One region of the Desulfobaculum senezii genome, then DNA from elsewhere that is predicted to be linked to it. Evidence: predicted binding sites of a transcription regulator. Region 1 holds the regulator's gene; the other holds the start of a gene.

The links. The regulator HrcA, encoded in region 1, represses chaperone genes, less so after heat shock. The targets are predictions, from matches to a motif close to TGTTAGCACTCNNNNNNNNNGAGTGCTAACA.
Region 2: groES (co-chaperone GroES) is a predicted target of HrcA. The motif match lies at 4,194-4,224, and genes of this name have one in related genera.

Annotation. Positions count from the first base shown of each region.
Region 1 covers NZ_BAAHYU010000003.1:1,167,358-1,173,786, reverse strand. Annotated here, with positions in the region: tRNA gene ACYQ2T_RS14220 (tRNA-Val) at 31-107, opposite strand; tRNA gene ACYQ2T_RS14215 (tRNA-Val) at 237-313, opposite strand; gene rfbB (dTDP-glucose 4,6-dehydratase) at 586-1,611, shown strand; gene rfbD (dTDP-4-dehydrorhamnose reductase) at 1,608-2,495, shown strand; gene hrcA (heat-inducible transcriptional repressor HrcA) at 2,535-3,563, shown strand; gene grpE (nucleotide exchange factor GrpE) at 3,597-4,145, shown strand; gene dnaK (molecular chaperone DnaK) at 4,293-6,194, shown strand; gene ACYQ2T_RS14185 (ABC transporter substrate-binding protein) at 6,341-6,429, shown strand, end outside.
Region 2 covers NZ_BAAHYU010000002.1:97,962-104,390, reverse strand. Annotated here, with positions in the region: gene ACYQ2T_RS01300 (YajQ family cyclic di-GMP-binding protein) at 1-63, opposite strand, end outside; gene ACYQ2T_RS01295 (cupin domain-containing protein) at 378-719, shown strand; gene ACYQ2T_RS01290 (hypothetical protein) at 810-1,079, opposite strand; gene groL (chaperonin GroEL) at 2,178-3,824, opposite strand; gene groES (co-chaperone GroES) at 3,868-4,158, opposite strand; gene ACYQ2T_RS01275 (phosphate/phosphite/phosphonate ABC transporter substrate-binding protein) at 4,483-5,421, shown strand; gene ACYQ2T_RS01270 (ATP-binding protein) at 5,428-6,429, shown strand, end outside.

The sequences.
Region 1 (6,429 bases):
GGCCTTTTCAGACCGGGGTTTTGAAATCGATGGTGGGCGATACTGGATTTGAACCAGTGACTTCCACCGTGTGAAGATGGCACTCTGACCAACTGAGTTAATCGCCCGTATTTTCTACGGCATTCAGCCGAGAATGTTTTATGCCCGACAAGCTGCAGGTTGTCAATGCTACTGCATTGGCTTCTGCGGCCTTTTCCCCGATGCGGGGACGGACCGTCGGGGCCCGGGGTGTAAAGTGGTGGGCGATACTGGATTTGAACCAGTGACTTCCACCGTGTGAAGATGGCACTCTGACCAACTGAGTTAATCGCCCACTTTGCCATGCATGCAACTGCACCCTGTCAATATTGCATGACTTCGTGCTCGTGTCGCTGCGGGAAATGGTTGATAGCTCCACAGCCCCAAAGGGTCAAGGGATTTTTTCAATTTTCCCCAAATGGACCTTTTTTCCTCCGTAATTGCCGGACTTTGCGGACGGGCGATTTTACGCTAGAGTCTGCGCTGTACCGGAGATATGGTCCGGACTCCCGCACGGGGCGGGGCTGGCGCACATGCCAGCGGCAACCAGCAAGCAAAGGATTGGACATGCGACTGCTCGTCACCGGTGGATGCGGATTCATCGGTACCAATTTCATTTACCATATGCTCGGCACCAACCCGGATGTCGAAATCGTCAACGTTGATAAGCTGACCTACGCCGGAAACAAAGCGAACATGATTCCGCTGGAGCAGGCCGAAGAAGGCAAGCGCTACGCCTTCTGCCGGGCCGACATCGCGGACATGGACGCCATGCGCTCCATCATCGCCGAGCACAAGCCCGATGCCGTGGTCAACTTTGCCGCGGAATCGCACGTAGACCGCTCCATCCACGACCCCTCTCCCTTTGTGACCACCAACGTCCTCGGCGTGCAGACGCTTATGACCGCCGCCATGGACGCCGGAATTGAACGGTTCGTGCACATCTCCACGGATGAGGTGTACGGCACCCTCGCCCCGGACGCGCCCGCCTTTACCGAAGGCCACCCCCTTGAGCCAAACAGTCCGTATTCCGCCTCCAAGGCCTCGGCGGACCTGTTCGTCCGCTCGTTTTGGAAGACCTACGGCTACCCCGCCGTGATCACGCGCTGTTCCAACAACTACGGCCCGTGGCAGTTCCCGGAAAAGCTCATCCCGCTGATGATTACCCTTGCCGAGCAGAACAAGCCCCTGCCCATCTATGGCGACGGTATGCAGGTGCGCGACTGGATTTACGTCACCGACCATTGCCGCGGCGTGGAAATGGCGCTCAAGGCCGGACGCCCCGGCGCGGTGTACAATTTTGGCGGCAATGCGGAAAAGGCCAACCTCGACGTGGTGCGCGCCATTTTGTCCGCCATGGGCAAGCCCGACGACCTTATTTCCTATGTGAAGGACCGCCCCGGGCATGACCGCCGCTACGCCATGGACTATTCCCTCGCCAAGGACGAACTCGGCTTTGAGCCGCTGTACGACTTTGAGCGCGGCCTTGCCGAAACCCTTGCGTGGTACACCGACCACCGCGCATGGCGCGACAGCGTGCAAAGCGGCGAGTACCGCTCCTTTATGGACGACTGGTACGGGGAAAGACGATGAGCGAAGAGCAATTACCACGGGCGCTTGTTCTGGGCGGTGCCACCGGACTGCTGGGCATGGCCCTGAAAAGCGCTCTGACCGCAAAAGGCTGGGACGTCACCACCACCCCCCGTCCCGGCGACTGGGCCTTTGACGTGGAGCGGCTGCGGGACTTTATTGCCACCGCGCGCCCGGACGTTATTTTCAATACATGGGCCTACACACAGGTGGACCTAGCCGAGGACGAACCTAAGGAAGCCCGCCGCGTCAACGCCATACTGCCGGGCATTCTGGCCCGCGCTGTAAAGGATATGGACGTCACCCTCGTGCACTACTCCACGGACTTCGTCTTTGACGGCAAAAAGGAAACGCCCTACGCCGAGGACGATACCGTGGCCCCGCGCTCCGTCTATGGCGAAACAAAACGCGCCGGAGAGCAGGCCCTTCTGGCCGAGGAGCTTCACCGCCTCATCATCATCCGCACCGCGTGGCTGTTTGGCCCGGACAAACGCAACTTTGTGCGCACCATGCTGTCCCTGTGCGCGGAGCGCGACACCCTCGGCGTTGTGCACGACCAGGTGGGCTCGCCCACGTACACGCCGGACCTTGCGGTCTATTCCCTCGCCCTTGTGGCATCGGGCGAAACGGGCATCTTTCACATCACCAATTCCGGACGCGCCAGCTGGTGCGAACTGGCCTGCGAGGCCGTGCGCTCGGCGGGCCTACCCTGCACGGTCACGCCCATTGCCACGGACGAGTACCCACAAAAGGCCACGCGCCCGGCATTCTCCGTACTCGATACCAGCCGCTTTACCGCGGCCACGGGCATCACGCCCCGGCCGTGGGTGCATGCCGTGCAAGAATACGTGTACAGTGAAACGGCACCGGAAACGCCCATAGACTAGACAGCACCGGACGCCAGCCGTCCGCAGCGGAAAACCACCATGCCCCTAAGCTCTCGTGAGACAGCAGTCCTGACCACCATTGTCGAGGACTACATACGGCAAGCCACGCCCCAAGGCTCGCGCACCGTTGCGCGGCGCTGTGGGCTTGGCCTGTCTGCGGCCAGCATCCGCAATACCATGGCCGACCTCACGGAAAAGGGCTTTCTGGCCCAGCCGCACACGTCCGCGGGGCGCGTTCCCACGCCCCGCGCTTTTCGCCTGTATTTGGATACGGTCCTCACGCCCCCGGAACTGGCGGGCACGGAGCGCGAAGTCATCCGCGAGAGTTTGGACAAGGCCGGGCTGGAGATTGCCGACATCCTGCGGCAATCCTCGCGGCTTTTAGCCGCCCTGTCCCAACAGGTGAGCATGGTCCTTGCTCCCGGACACTCCGACGTGCGCTGGCGCAGCCTTGACTTTGTCCCCGTGCGCACGGGGCTGGTGATGGCCGTGCTGATTATGGAAGGCGACATGGTGGAGCACCGCCTTGTGCCCGTGGAGCACGGCGTCACCCGCGACGACCTGACGGCGTTCAGCAACTACCTGAACCACCACTACGCAGGGAAAACCCTCGGGCAAGCGCGCGCCCATATCCATCTGGAACTCAAAAGCGCCCACCGCCGCCTGAACCGCCTGTACCTGCAAGCGCTGACCCTTGCGCGCGACACCTTTGAGATGGACGCGGAGCGCGACTTCTACCTTGATGGCACCGCCCACGTCCTGACGCAGCCCGAATTTGCCGACGTGGACACCATGCGCGAACTGCTCCAGCTTCTGGACGAGCGCTCGCGCCTGCTGGAACTTTTGGACGGCACCATCGACGCCGGGCACACCAACGTCACCTTCGCCAAACACGACCCCGCCATTTCCAAAGGCCCCTACGGCCTCATTTCCGCGCCATTCGGCGCGGCGGACACCAGCAAGGGCGCTCTTGGCGTCATCGGTCCGCTGCGCATGGACTACGCAAAAATCCTCCCGGTGGTTGACTTCACCGCCCGGATGCTTACTGAACTTCTCAGCAATCGCTAACACCAGCACATCCAAGCGATCCTGGAGACCGCAATGACAAAGAAGCAGAATGTTGAACCTGCCGAAACCGAGCAGGAAACTCCCGAAGTGGAGGAAATCGAACTCACGGACGAAGAGCTGAGTGCCCTGTGCGCCGAGCGCGTCTGCCCCGAATGTCCGGAAAAGAAACACGCCGACGACGAGCGTCTGCGCCTGCTTGCGGATATGGAAAACACCCGCAAGCGCCTTGAGCGCGACAAAGACGAGTTCCGCAAGTTCGCCGCCGACAAGATTCTGGGCGACATGCTGCCCATTCTGGACAACCTGGACCTTGCCCTGCAGCACGCACCAGACGACGAAGCCTGCAAGAACTTCGTCCTTGGCGTGCAGATGACGCACAAGATGTTCCTCGACACCCTGGCGGGGCACAACCTTGAGCCTGTGGGCGAAGTGGGCGAGGAATTCTCCCCCGAAATCCACGAGGCCGTGGGGCAGGAAGAGCGCGAAGGCATGGAGGCCGGGCGCGTCGCAACGCTGATGAAAAAGGGCTACAGGCTCAACGGTCGCCTGCTGCGTCCGGCCATGGTTGTGGTGAGCAACTAGCCCCCAACCAACCCCGTCGCCTGCGCTTTTGGTGAAAAAATTTTCACTCCCCTCTTTACAGCCGGGTCAGGCGCATTACTTTGAACAGCGTAAGTGACAAACGACTTTTCACGTCGAAAGTTTTTTCCAAGAGGAGGAATTCATAATATGGGCAAAATCATCGGTATCGACCTGGGAACCACAAACTCCTGTGTCTATGTGATGGAAGGCAAGGACCCCAAGTGCGTCTCCAACCCTGAGGGTGGCCGCACAACCCCGTCCATCATCGCCTTCACCGATAAGGAACGCCTCGTGGGCGAGCTGGCCAAGCGCCAGGCCGTCACGAACTCCGACAAGACCGTCTTCGCCGTTAAGCGCCTGATGGGCCGCAAGTTCGAGGATCCGGCCATTAAGGGCTGGGCCGACAACTGCCCTTACAAGATTGCCGCGCACTCCAACGGCGATGCCTACGTTGAACTCGACGGCAAGCTGCTCAGCCCCGCAGAGCTGTCCGCGAACATCCTGCAGAAGCTGAAGTCCGACGCCGAATCCTACCTCGGCGAGACCGTTACCGAGGCCGTTATCACCGTTCCGGCCTACTTCAACGACTCGCAGCGTCAGGCCACCAAGGACGCAGGCCGCATCGCCGGTCTTGAGGTGAAGCGCATCATCAACGAGCCGACCGCCGCGTCCCTCGCCTATGGCTTCGACAAAAAGGCCAACGAAAAGATCGCTGTGTTCGACCTTGGCGGCGGCACCTTTGACATTTCCATCCTCGAAGTCGGCGACAACGTCGTGGAAGTCCGCGCCACCAACGGCGACACCTTCCTCGGCGGCGAAGACTTCGACAACCGCGTCATCGACTACCTCGTTGAGGAGTTCAAGCGCGAAAACGGCATCGACCTCTCTCAGGACCGCATGGCCCTGCAGCGCCTCAAGGAAGCCGCAGAAAAGGCCAAGAAGGAACTGTCCTCCTCCATGGAGACCGAGGTCAACCTGCCGTTCATCACCGCTGACCAGACCGGCCCCAAGCACCTGCTGGTGAAGCTGTCCCGCGGCAAGCTGGAGCGTCTGGTGGAAGACCTTGTGGCCCGCACCGTGGAGCCCTGCAAGAAGGCCCTGTCTGACGCCGGCCTGTCCGCGTCCGACATCGACGAGATTATCCTCGTCGGCGGCATGACCCGCATGCCCCTCGTGCAGCAGAAGGTCACCGAGTTCTTTGGCAAGGAGCCCAACCGCAGCGTGAACCCTGACGAAGTGGTCGCCATGGGCGCATCCATTCAGGGCGGCATCCTCGCTGGCGACGTGAAGGACGTGCTGCTCCTCGACGTCACCCCGCTGTCCCTCGGCATCGAAACCCTTGGCGGTGTGTGTACCCAGCTCATCGAGCGCAACACCACCATCCCGACCAAGAAGAGCCAGGTCTTCACCACGGCGGCTGACAACCAGCCCTCCGTGTCCATCCACGTGCTGCAGGGCGAGCGCCCCATGGCCGCGGACAACAAGACCCTTGGCCGCTTCGAGCTGACCGGCATCCCGGCCGCCCCCCGCGGCGTGCCGCAGATTGAGGTCACCTTCGACATCGACGCCAACGGCATCGTCAACGTTTCCGCCAAGGACACCGGAACGGGCAAGGAACAGTCCATCCGCATCACCGCCTCCAGCGGTCTGTCCGAGGACGAGATTGAAAACCTCGTCAAGGAAGCTGAAAACCACGCAGAAGAGGACAAGGCCAAGCAGAAGCTCATCGAAGCCCGCAACCAGGCCGACACCCTCATCTACACCACCGAGAAGTCCATCACGGACCTGGGCGACAAGCTCGACAACGCCGTGAAGACCGACATCGAGACCAAGGTTGAAGCGCTGAAGAAGGCCATGGAAGGCGACGACCTCGCCGAAATTGAAGCCGCAACCAGCGCCCTCGCCGAAGCCTCCCACAAGCTGGCTGAGCAGCTCTATGCCCAGCAGCAGGACGGTCAGGACGCCGGTGCTCAGGCTGGCGGCGCACAGGCTGGCGGCGCAGCCAAGGACGACGATGACGTCGTTGATGCCGACTACAAAGAAGTCTAAAAACCATTCGGCGAAGTACCGCGGGGCCACCGGCCCCGCGCTTGCCTTCGCTCTGGAACGGGTATAGCTTGGCCTGTCCGCTCATCATGGGCGGACAGGCCGATTTTTATATCCAGCCCATAGCGGCGACACCCCGAACACCACTTATGCCGATGAAAAACGCACGCGACCGTTCCCCATATTCGCCAGCGGCCCGCTATGCCGCCCTGTTTCTGATGCTCCTGTTTCTTGTGAC
Region 2 (6,429 bases), on a different contig from region 1:
GTTGTTCACGGCGTTATCGGCTTCCTGCAAATCCACCTGACTGACAATGTCGAAAGACGGCATAGGTCTGGTCTCCTGGCTAGATTGTGGCCCCGTCTGCGGGGAGAGGCCCGGCGCGGGCGGGTCGCGGCGACGCGTCGCGGGCGGGACTTGGCGCTGTATCGCTGCGGGGCGCGGCCACGTTCAGATGCGGCGCGCTCTCACACAGCGACTGGTACATAGGAATAATCCGCCCATATTGTAAAGGGCGGCGCAGGCAGAAGCCCGTCTGGGAAAAGTGGCCGGGGTTTGACGCACGTCAAGGCGGCGAGGCTGTGGTAGGCTACTGTGGACACACATCATGCAGACACAGCCGGAATATCCGGCAAGGAGGCACCATGCCAGAAGAAACACTTATAAAGAACATGCCCTTTTCCCAGCCCGTGGTCATGGCGGACCTCGTGGACTACGCTCCCGGTCAGGTGGTTAGCCGCACCATCAGCCAGCGGCCGACGGTGAACACGACCCTGTTCGCCTTTGACGCCGGGGAAGCCATCAGCACCCACAGCGCGCCGGGCGACGCCATCGTCCACGTGCTGGACGGCGAAGCCACCGTCACCATCGACGGCGAGGACTTCACTGTGCCCGCAGGCGAAGCCATCGTCATGCCCGCCAACATTCCCCACGGCGTGCGCGCGGAAAAGCGCTTCAAGATGTTCCTGCTGGTGGTTAAGCCCTAGCAGGGCCACCACCCAGCGCCACAACGCATACCAGCCCGTTCACGCCGCGCCGCAGGCCGGAGTGGACGGGCTTTTTTTGCGCGGCGTGCGTCAGGACTTCTTCTTGTCCATGGACCGGGTCAGCGCGCCCGCCACCCACCACGACGCGGCAATCCACAGCACCAACGAGACAGCCAAAAACACGTTATGGCCTTGGTACATATCCATGCGCGGCAAAGCCGTCGCCCCAAAAAAGCCAAAGCACGCCCAAAGAATAAGGCGCACAAGCTGGGACGTACTTTTGATAAGCCGCCGCTTCCTGCCAAGAAAGAGGCCCATTATCCATATAAGGACCAGCGCGAGAACGATGAACTTGAACATGCGGGTCGCCGGTGGTTGAAGGTGATGCGCGTCTGTGCGTGTGTAGCCTTTTGCGCTCAAAATTGCCAGCGGGGACATGTTGTCTTGTGACAACATTGCATGATTTTCACCCTGAATCGCCCCCATTTATCCCTTTCCCAGCACTTCACGTGTTGCCATACGGAAACATTTGCCCAAAATCTCAAACCCAATAAGAAGCACTGAGACCCATTTGCAGCTGATTACACCCAATTATTTGAAAATATTCTGCCGCTAGAAGAGTGACTTCTAGAGTCTGTCAATTGACATATATGACAGTCCGGCACGGAAAAAACGCAAATTGGGCCAGAAAATACACCACTTACACACCATAACCACCTCACCAGCCCCAGACCCAGCGCGCTTGGCGAACAAAAAACAGTATTTGGCCGACACAACACACCTCTCTTTTCCCCCTCCCGCGCCCGTTTTATGGCCCGTTCAAGCCCGCCAAAACGCTGTACCGCTCAAATTTTCGTCCACTCCAAAACCCAAGGAGAGACAAATACGCGTGATTACATCCGATAAGGGGCAAATGTTCAAAAATGTTTCCGCGGCGAGAAGAACATCTTCTACGCCACAACGCGTGGCAAACGATGAACGAAAACAGCCCCCTCCTGCCCCGTTTTGGAACGCCCCCACACGCCCTTCGCCCTTCACCGACGTGGCCCCACACACCGCCCCTCTCTCGCCTCACCAGAAGCGACTGACCACTCCCCCACCTTTCACCCACCTCCCCGCCCACTCGCCCTTTATGCCCATGCTCCACCATCCCCATCCACACGGACGAGAGCCGTCAGGGGTGACGACCGCCTTCTCTACGCGCACCCGTTATGACCGCACTCGGGATTCTCAAGGGTCCGCGACCCTTGAGCCTGCGGAGCACAAAAAGCCCTGCCCTTGCCCGGCACCACTACGCAACCGCCTCCCCACACCCAAACCACCCCGCTCCGAATGGTTGTCCAGACCGAAGCCTCAGCCACCACCACTCTCCCCCCTCAGCAGGCCAAAGACGCAAAAAAAGGCCGGCCCCGAAGGGCCGGCCATATGTCTTCGCAATGGAATGGTCGCGGATGGCGTTTAGTACATGCCACCCATGCCGCCCATGCCGCCCATGCCAGCAGGCATAGCGGGAGCAGCTGCGCCCTTCTCTTCGGGCTTTTCGGCGATGGCGCACTCGGTGGTGAGCAGCAGGCCAGCCACGGAAGAGGAGTTCTGCAGAGCGCTGCGGGTCACCTTCTTGGGATCGATGACACCGGCCTTGATGAGGTCTTCGTACTCGCAGGAGGCGGCGTTGAAGCCGTAGCCGTCCTTGTTGGAGCGGACCTTCTCGACAACGATGGAGCCTTCGAGGCCAGCGTTGTTGGCGATCATGCGCAGGGGCTCTTCGATGGCGCGGGAGATGATGGAGACGCCAGCGGCCTCGTCATCGTCGGCCACGGAGACCTTGTCCAGCACGCTGGAGCAGCGGACCAGAGCCACGCCGCCGCCAGGCACGATGCCTTCTTCGACGGCTGCGCGGGTCGCGTTGAGGGCGTCTTCCACGCGGGCTTTCTTTTCCTTCATCTCGGTCTCGGTGGCAGCGCCAACGTTGATCACAGCGACACCGCCGACGATCTTGGCCAGACGCTCCTGGAGCTTCTCGCGGTCGTAGTCGGACGTGGTCTCGTCGATCTGCGCGCGGAGCTGAGCCACACGGGCCTTGATGTCTTCGGCTTCGCCAGCACCGTCAACGATGGTGGTGTTTTCCTTGTCGATGACAACACGCTTGGCGGTGCCAAGGTCGTTGACGCTGACGTTCTCGAGCTTGAGGCCGAGATCGTCGGACACAACCTGACCACCGGTGAGGATGGCGATGTCCTTGAGCATTTCCTTGCGGCGCTCGCCAAAGCCGGGGGCCTTGATGGCGACCACGTTCAGGATGCCGCGGAGCTTGTTCACAACGAGGGTAGCGAGGGCTTCGCCGTCCACGTCCTCGGCAATGATGACGAGGGGCTTGGACATCTTGGCAACCTGCTCCAGAACGGGCAGGAGATCCTTCATGTTGGAGATCTTGCTCTCGTTGATGAGGATCATGGGCTCTTCCATCTCGCAGACCATCTTCTCGGGGTTGGTCACGAAGTAGGGGGAGAGGTAGCCGCGATCGAACTGCATGCCTTCCACAACGTCGAGGGTGGTCTCGAGACCCTTTGCTTCCTCAACGGTGATGACGCCTTCCTTGCCGACCTTGTTCATGGCCTCGGCAATGATGTTGCCGATGGTGGCGTCGTTGTTGGCGGAAATGGTGCCGATCTGGGCAATTTCCTTCTGGTCGCGGGTGGGCTTGGTCAGCTTGACCAGCTCATCGGAGAGGGCTTCGACAGCCTTGTCGATGCCGCGCTTGATAGCCATGGGGTTGCGGCCGGCAGCCACAAGCTTCACGCCTTCGGTGAAGATGGCCTGAGCGAGGATGGTCGCCGTGGTGGTGCCGTCGCCGGCAACATCGGAGGTCTTGGAAGCAACTTCCTTAACCATCTGGGCGCCCATGTTCTCGAACTTGTCTTCCAGCTCAATCTCCTTGGCGACGGTGACGCCGTCCTTGGTGATGATGGGGGAGCCGAAGGACTTTTCGATGACAACGTTACGGCCCTTGGGGCCGAGGGTCACCTTGACGGCGTTGGCAAGGGTGTCAACGCCAATTTTCAGCTTTTCACGGGCCTTTGCGTCAAAACGGATATCTTTGGCCATTGTGGTCTCTCCTCTCTAAAAAATCTATTTGCGATCGAAAATTCTACTGCTCGACGATAGCCAGGATGTCATCCTCGCGCATGACGAGGTGTTCCTTACCGTCAATCTTGATCTCGGTACCGGCGTACTTGTTGAAGAGAACCATGTCGCCTTCCTTGACGGACATAGCGATGGTCTTGCCGGACTCGTCGGTCTTGCCGGGGCCAGCGGCCACGATTTCGCCACGCATGGGCTTTTCCTTGGCCGTGTCGGGGATGATGATGCCTCCGGCGGACACTTCTTCACTCTCCAGGCGCTTGACCAGGACTCGATCGTTAAGCGGCTTCAACTTCATTTCGGTTCCTCCATTAGCGAATTTTTTCGATGCGCTGTTAGCACTCGGTCATGGCGAGTGCCAATCGCGACGCTAAGCAGTTATAGCTTGATTCAGCAAAAAGCAAACCCGAAAACCGGGCAACGCATGAAACATTAGTCCGCCGGGGGGGATAGTCAACACCTGTTGCGAAATTTTTTTGGAACTTTTTTTCGCGCCCCCCTCGCCGCATCCGCGTCGGCCCCGCGACAATCCTTGCTCCACGGCCTTTTGGCGGGGTTTCCCTTCGGGGCGGGTCAGGGTATGGTGATTATGCCTTACCATCGCACCTTTAAGGAAAACATCATGTTCAGACCCCTGAAGTACATCCTCGCGCTGACCATCATTCTCGGCTTCGTCGCGGTCTTTGGCTGCACGGACCCCGAACCGGTGAAAAAAGTGGACCTCTCCCACAGGGAAGAGGTCACCTTCCGTGCCCGCAAAGGGGAAATCACCTACGCCTATCTGCCCCAGTATTCCCACAGCGTGTCCTACCAGCGCCACCACCTGCTGGTGGAGCATCTGTCCGAGACTACGGGGCTGAAATTCCGCCAAGTGTTCCCAGACACGTTTGACGAGCACATGAACATGGTGGGCGAAGGCCTCATCGACATTTCGTTCTCCAACCCCTTCATCTACGTCAAGCTGGCGGACCGCTACGGCGCGCGCGCCTTTGCCAGAGTGGTGGAGCGCGGGCGCGGTGCCAACTTCCGCGGGCAAATCATCGTCCGCACCGACAACCCGGACATCAAGACTTTGCAGGACGTGAAGGGCCAGCACTGGCTGGCAGTGGACCCCTCCTCCGCGGGCGGCTACCTGTTCGCCCTTGGGCACTTTCTTGAAAACGGCATAAAAAAGCACGACTTCGCGGAAATCGCCTTTGCCCCCGGACCGGGCGGCAAGCAGGAGAAGGTCGTCCTTGGCGTGTACTCCGGGCGCTTTGGCGTCGGCTCCATCCGCGAGGGCACCCTTGACGTTTTGGAAGGCGCCATCGACCTGTCGCGCATCCGCGTCCTTGCCACCACACGCTGGTATCCCGGCTGGGTCTACGCCGCGCGCAAGGGCCTCGACCCCGAGGTGGTCCGCAAGGTCAGCGAGGCCATGGCGTCCCTCTCCATGAACGACCCGGCCGACAGACAAATACTGGACCTTGCCCAAATTATTGAAATCATCCCGGCCCACGACAAGGATTTCGACCCCGTACGGGACCTTGCCAGGCGCATCGGCCTCAACCTTTCCCGGTAGGACGGCATGACCGAGCACAACGCACCCCTTTCCATCCTCCAGCGCCTGACCAATCCGTTTCTGCGCTTTCTGCGCGAACGGCTGGACCCCTATGGCCGGAAACCCATGCCCGGCATCCGCCTGCTCACGCGGATGCGCTTTAAGGACAAAATCAACTTTGGCATCACCAGCGTGGTGATTTTCTTCGGCGTTTTGTCTGCGGTGCTGGTCAGCCGCGTGGCCGTGATTACCCTGCTGGAGGAAAACCGCGACCGGGGCCGCAGCATGGCCGTCAATATGGCCTCGCGCGCCGTGGACCCGCTGCTGGCCAAGGACTTTCTGCGCCTGAAAAACCTCGTGGACGAAATAGAACGCCTGTCGGACTACACGCTCTACGCCTTTATTCAGGACAAAAACAACGACGTGCTGGTGCACACCTTCAAACGCGGCTTTCCCGTCGAGCTCATAGGCGCCAACGCCCCGCAGGAGAACGGCGTCAGCATCCAGCTGCTGGATACCGGAGACAAACGCATCTACGACTTTGCCGCGCCCATCCTCATTGGGGACTGGACCTTCGGCACGGTGCGCCTTGGCGTCTCGCAGGCGCGGGTGCAGGCCGTGCAGCGGCGGGTGCTGACCACCATTGTGGGCGTCACCGCCGCAGTGGCCGCCGTGGCCGTGCTGCTGGGGAGCATCTTCTCGCGCAATGTGGCCGCGCGCATCAACGCCCTGCGCCAAAGCGCGGAGGACGTGGTCCGCGGCAATCTGGACGTGCAGACCGGCCCGCGCCTGTACCGCAACTGCTGGGAGATTCAGCAATGCGGCAAAACCGAGTGCCCGGCCTACAAGGACGACAGGCGGCGGTGCTGGTATCTGGCGGGCACGCTGTGCCCGGACTGCTCGCCCAAGTCCTACCCGGAAAAGCTCCAGACCTGCCGCGAGTGTGATGTCTTTGTGGAGAATATGGGCGATGAAATCCAAAGCCTTGCCGAAACCTTTGACGTCATGGCCCTCGCCCTCAAGGAGCAC